One region of the Clostridium sp. 7_2_43FAA genome, then DNA from elsewhere that is predicted to be linked to it. Evidence: predicted binding sites of a transcription regulator. Region 1 holds the regulator's gene; the other holds the start of a gene.

The links. Region 1 encodes CtsR, which represses protease genes until heat stress. Its sites were predicted from a motif close to AAGGTCAANNAAGGTCAAAT; they were not measured.
Region 2: a site for CtsR is predicted at 1,491-1,510, ahead of clpB (ATP-dependent chaperone ClpB). Genes of this name have one in related genera too.

The regions. Positions count from the first base shown of each region.
Region 1 is NZ_JH815222.1:3,214,810-3,218,258, reverse strand. Features, by position in the region: gene CSBG_RS16270 (4Fe-4S binding protein) at 1-124, shown strand, start outside; gene CSBG_RS16265 (MBL fold metallo-hydrolase) at 165-800, opposite strand; gene CSBG_RS16260 (CtsR family transcriptional regulator) at 960-1,415, shown strand; gene CSBG_RS16255 (ATP-dependent Clp protease ATP-binding subunit) at 1,483-3,449, shown strand, end outside.
Region 2 is NZ_JH815222.1:226,068-229,516, reverse strand. Features, by position in the region: gene clpB (ATP-dependent chaperone ClpB) at 1-1,422, opposite strand, end outside; gene CSBG_RS02650 (helix-turn-helix domain-containing protein) at 1,601-3,449, shown strand, end outside.

The DNA of each region.
Region 1 (3,449 bases):
TGCAGAATGTCCAGTTAATGCTATAAGTCAAGGAGATACTCAATTCGTTATCGATGAAGACACTTGCATAGATTGTGGAAACTGTGCAAATGTTTGTCCAGTAGGAGCTCCAGTACAAGCATAATTTTACATAAAGAACCGCTAATTATAGCGGTTCTTTATTTTTATGCAGATAATAGTATTACAGAACATCTATCTTTAAAAGATAAATCATTAGAATATATAGTATTTGTATTATAAGATAAAATATTTTTTAACGAAGATAAAAATTTATGAGGACCATCTAAATAAAAATATTCAGAAGATGTTTTAAAAAACATTGGAATTATATACTTAGGTTTTAAACTCAAGGCGAGTTTAGCAGCAGAAAATCCATCTAAACAAAAATGTCCGCCTATTGGAATGAATAAAAAATCTAAATCAGTTAGCTTATCTAATAAGTTATCATTCAACTGATGACCTAAAGAACCAAGATGACAAACTTTAAATTCATCTATGTTTAACAAATAAATTATATTTTCACCGCGTTTATATCCAGAAAGATTATCTTTAAATGTTTTATATCCCTTTAAGGTAACAAAATCATTTGAAAAAGAACAAGCTGAATTTACTATTATACAATTTTTATCAACATGCTTATTAATAATTTCATTATTATGAGTATGGCTAAATGTAATTATATTTGGATTCAAATCATATTTTTCTATATAAGGGTATATTTGTATTGGATCTAAAAGAATTCTTTTACCAGTAGAATTTTTTATTAAAAAACTTGTATTACCAATCCATTTAATTTCCATATTTGATCACCTCTCAATATATAGTTTGGATAAAAAATGCAATATCATTCGCTTTTATTTTAGAAAATAAAAGCAGTGAAATGGACATATTAAAATTTATAATATATAATAAAAGTCAAAGAAGGTCAATCAGGAAAATAAGTTTAAGAAGGTGAAAATATGGCAAGAATTTCAGATACAATAGAAAATTTTATTAAAGATATGATAAATGAAGAAAGAGAAAGACAAGTATTAATTCAAAGGAATGAATTAGCAGATAAATTTTCATGTGCACCATCGCAAATCAATTATGTGCTCACAACAAGGTTTACTTATGAAAAAGGTTATATAATAGAAAGTAAAAGAGGTGGCGGAGGGTGCATAGTAATTAAAAAAATAACATACGATGATAAGGATGAAAGACTGTTATTAATAAATACTTCAATAGGAGAAAGTATAACATATGGAGGCGCTTTATCTATACTAGATCATTTAAAAGATACTAAAAATATTACTGAAAAGGAATATGAAATAATAAAAATATCTTTAAATGATAGAACATTAGTATCTGTGGAAGACAAAAATAAATTAAGGGCTGATATGTTAAAAGGAATTATTACAGTTATATTATCGTAAAATATTTTAAGTGGCCAAGGTTTATCTGTATAGTTGTTAATTTTAGCAATAGGGTATGGAGGTATATATGATTTTTGGGAAGTTAACAGAGAGGGCACAATTAGTACTAGTAGAGGCTCAAAAAGAGTCACAATATTTTAAACATGGATATATAGGTACTGAACATATTCTTTTAGGGTTATTAAAAGAGGGTGGATATGCAAAGCAAGTATTATATATTAATGGAGCTACTATTGATAAAGTAAGAAAGCTTATAGAAGATTATCTTGGTTTTGGAGATATAGATATATCAGTAGGTGAGATGTTACTGAATCCTAGAACAAAGAGATTATTTGATGATAGCTTAGTAAAGGCAAGAATATATGATCATAATTATATAAATCCAGAGCATATTTTATTAGCTTTATTAGATGATACAGAGGGTGTAGCTTATACAATACTTTCTACCTTAAAGTTAGATTTGAAATTAATAAAGACTGATATAAGTAATTATCTATATGAGAAGGAGGTAGAGGAAATAAAAGTTGAAGAGAAGGCTAAGAAAAAAACTGTTAAAACTCCTCTATTAAGCCAATATGGAAGAAATCTAACTATGATGGCTAAGGAAGGAAAATTGGATCCAGTAGTAGGAAGGGAAAATGAAAATAGAAGAATTTTAGAGATACTGTGTAGAAGGATAAAAAATAATCCTTGTTTAATTGGAGAACCTGGAGTAGGTAAAACAGCAGTTATTGAAGGGCTAGCCCAAAGAATAATAAATGGAAATGTGCCAGAAATACTAAAGGATAAAGTAATAATTTCATTAGATTTAACTTCTATGTTAGCAGGAGCTAAATATAGAGGAGAATTTGAAGATAGATTAAAAAAAGTAATGGATGAAATAAGAAATTCTAAAGATATAATAATATTTATAGATGAAATTCATACAATTGTTGGAGCGGGTGGTGCAGAAGGTGCTATAGATGCATCAAATATTTTAAAACCTGCTTTAGCAAGAGGTGAAATAAAATGTATTGGAGCTACAACTATAGATGAATATAGAAAACATATAGAAAGGGATTCAGCTCTAGAAAGAAGATTTCAACCGGTTAGAGTTGAAGAGCCATCAAAAGAAGAGACTTTAGATATATTAAAAGGACTTAGGGAAAGATACGAAGCACATCATATGGTAAGGATAGAGGACGAAGCTTTAGAAGCAGCTGTAGAGTTATCAGATAGATATATAACAGATAGATTTATGCCGGATAAAGCTATAGATCTAATTGATGAAGCATCAGCAAAGGTAAGAATAGAAAATTTAACTTCACCACCGGATATAATGAATTTACAACTTCAATTAGAGAATAACTCTAAGGAAAAAGAAGAGGCAATAAGAAATCAAAACTTTGAAAAAGCAGCAGAGTTAAGAGATAAGGAAAGACAATTAAAAAATAAATTGAATAGTTTAAAGATAGATTTAACAAATAATGAGTGTAATAATTATATTGTTAATAGTGAACAAATTGCAAAGGTAGTATCAAGTTGGGCTAAAATTCCTTTAGAGAAATTAACAGAGCAAGAATCAGAAAAATTATTACAACTTGAAGATATACTTCATAAAAGGGTGATAGGTCAAAAGGAAGCTGTAATGGCTGTATCTAAAGCAGTAAGAAGGGCAAGAGTAGGGCTGAAGGATCCCAATAGGCCTATAGGAACATTTATATTTTGTGGACCAACAGGTGTTGGAAAAACAGAACTATCCAATGCCTTAGCAGAAGCTATGTTTGGAGATAAGAAAAATTTAATTAGAATAGATATGTCAGAGTATATGGAAAAGCATTCTGTAGCAAGGCTAATAGGAGCTCCACCTGGATATATTGGTCATGATGAAGGTGGACAGTTGACAGAAGCTGTTAGAAGAAACCCTTATTCAGTTATATTATTAGACGAAATAGAGAAGGCTCATCCCGATGTATTTAATATATTACTACAAATAATGGAGGATGGAAGACTTACAGATAGTAAGGGGAAAATTATAAACTTTAAAAATACAAT
Region 2 (3,449 bases), 3.0 Mb from region 1:
TATTGCTCCCTTTTCCTTTTCAAATTTTGCTGTCATTTCATCATTTTTAGCTTTTAATTCTGCTATTTCTTTTTCTAATGCTACTAGCTTTTTCTTAGAGCCTTCATCACTTTCCTTAGTTAAAGCCTCTTTTTCAATTTCTAATTGGAATTGCTTTCTTCTTATGTTATCTAATTCTGTTGGTAATGAGTCTATCTCTGTTCTTATCATAGCACCAGCTTCATCGATTAAATCTATAGCTTTATCTGGTAAATATCTATCTTGAATATATCTATGAGATAGTTTTGCTGCTGCTATTAAAGCAGTATCATGTATTCTTACACCATGATGAATTTCAAATCTTTCTTTTAACCCTCTTAGTATAGATATAGCATCTTCTACTGTAGGTTCTTCTACAACTACAGGCTGGAATCTTCTTTCCAGTGCTTTATCCTTTTCTATATATTGTCTATATTCATCAAAAGTTGTAGCGCCTATACAATGAAGCTCTCCTCTTGCTAGTAGTGGCTTTATTAAATTACCTGCATCCATAGCTCCATCAGTTTTTCCTGCACCAACTATAGTATGAATTTCATCTATAAATAGGATTATTCTACCTTCGCTACTTTGAACTTCTTTTAATACAGCTTTTAATCTTTCTTCAAATTCACCTCTATATTTAGCTCCAGCAATAAGTGATCCCATATCTAATGAAAAAATCACTTTATCTTTTAATCCTTCTGGGACATCCCCTCTAACTATTCTTTCTGCCAATCCTTCTACAATTGCAGTCTTACCAACGCCTGGTTCTCCAATTAATACTGGATTATTTTTTGTTCTTCTTGAAAGTATTCTAATAGTTCTTCTAATTTCATCATCTCTTCCTATAACAGGATCAAGCTTATGTTTTTTAGCTAGGTCTGTAAGATTGGTTCCATATTTACCTAATGCATCATATGTTCCTTCTGGATCTTGTGTCTCTACTCTTTGATTTCCTCTTACTTCTTTTAGGACTTCCATGAAATTCTTCTTATTTATATTATATTTATCTAATAATTTTTTAACTTCTCCATTTTTATCTACTTCAATTATTGCAAGCATTAAATGCTCTACACTTATATAAGAATCCTCAAATTTTTTAGCTATATCTTCAGCCTTAACTAAGACTTCTTCAATTTGCCTAGTAGCATAAACCCCAGAGGAGTTAGCACCTTCACCTAAAACTTTTGGCTTATTATCTAATACTTTATTCACATCTTCATCTAATGATTTAACTCTTATCCCCATTTTAGTTAATATATTTGGAATTAATCCATCCTCTTGCTCAACTAAAGCGGAAAATAGATGTATTAATTCTACTTGTTGATGATTATATTTAACTGCTACTAAGCTAGCATTATTTAATGCTTCTTGTACTCTTAATGTCATTTTATCTATATTCATGCTTCACTCCTCCTCATATTTACTAATTTAAACATATTTAATATAACCTATATTCATATAATAATACAAAAGTCAAAGAAAGTCAAAGTTTATTTTTATTTTTTTAAAATTTTCTATTTATCTGTAAATATACTATAATTAAATTATAACTTATTTTTATTAGAAAAGAGGTGATTTTATGAGAAGAGAATATGTGAGTTACCCTGCAGATACTCCAATTAAAATAACTTATGCAAATATAAGAGAATATCCTATACATTGGCATAATTCAATTGAAATATTATATGTCTTACGTGGAAGTATTAATGTTACTATAGATACTGATTCCTTTGAAGTCCTTGAAAAGGAATTAGAAATAATAAATGTTGATGAGTCTCACAGAATCTACAGTGATGAAGATAATAAAGTGCTAATATTTCATATAGATCCATACTTTTTTGAAAAATACTATAAAGATATAAACAATATATTTTTCTATACAAACTCTACTGATGATGGAGCTCAAGAAGGTGAAGAATATGATTTACTCAGAAATTTTCTAGCTAAACTTTTATGTGAGGCTGTCCAAAAGATTGATGATTATGATAAGGAAATTGAATCAATTTTAATAGATTTATTATATCATCTTATAAATAACTTCCATTACTTAACTTATGAAAAAGAAGAATTAAAAGAGAAAACTGAACAACTAGCTAGATATCACAGAATATCTAAATATATATTCAATAATTATGATAGTAATATTACTTTACAAGAAATTGCTAAAAAAGAATTTTTAAGTCCTCATTACCTATCTCATGAGATTAAATATGCAACTGGTTATAGTTTCACTGATTTAGTTAATCAAACTAGAGTTGAGGAATCAGTTAAACTTTTATTGGATAGTGATTTGAGTATCTCGGATATATCAGATGAGGTTGGATTTTCACATGTAAGATATTTAAATAAAAACTTTAAAAATTATTATGGTTGTACTCCACTTCAATATAGAAAGAAGAATAAATTAACTGAAAAAGAACTAGAGGCAATTAAAAACATAGAAATATTAAATCTTGAAGATGCTCTAGAATATTTATCTTCTGAATTAGATGATTATGAACGATTTAATTATGAAAATAAACTATGGAAAATTCATGTAAACATGGATGATAGCCTTGGAGAATTTAACAAGGATTATAGTGAAGTTATAAACTTAGATGATGCCTTTGATTTATTATTAGAAGATAATAAAGATATTCTTGAAGAAATTCAAGAGGAGCTTCATTTTAATTATGTTAGGCTTGAAAATATGTTTAATAGTGATATGGGGGTATTCCCTAAAGCTGACTTTTATAATTGGAATAAAGCTAAAAGTGTAATAGAATTTTTAGATTATATAAGTTTAAAGCCACTTATACTAATTGACAATACTAATTTTACTTTTGATAAATACAAGCAAGTATTAACTAGTTTTTTTGAATATTTTTCAGAGATAGATTATATTGATGTATCTGAATTTAAATTTCAATTTACGCCAATTATATCTGAAGATATAAAAAAATCATTAAAATCTTTTTTAGATGAAGAATATAATTTAGATGTTATTGAAAATGACTTTATATGTGATAAAAGTTTAAATAAAATTTATGATACTGCTTACATGCTTCCATATATAATTCATAATACTCTTTTTAATAAAAACTCTCTAAGTTTCTTAAGAGCTTTTGATGTTTTAGAAAAAGAGATAAGTTTGACAAATGAAGTATTTATAGGTGCTCCTGGTCTTGTTAATGATATGGGAATTAGAAAACCATCCTATTATGCATACTACCTTCTTAGTAAATTAGGAAATGAGATAGTTGCAATGGAAAATGGCTATATCGTAACTAAAAAAGATGATGAATATTGCATTTTATTATACTCATACAATGATGAATTAAATGATATGCAGAACTTTGAAGATATATTTACTAAACGTGGTAAAAGAAAAATTTATAAAAGAAAAATTTCTTTAAATATTGAAAATATCAAAAAATCATCTAGAATAA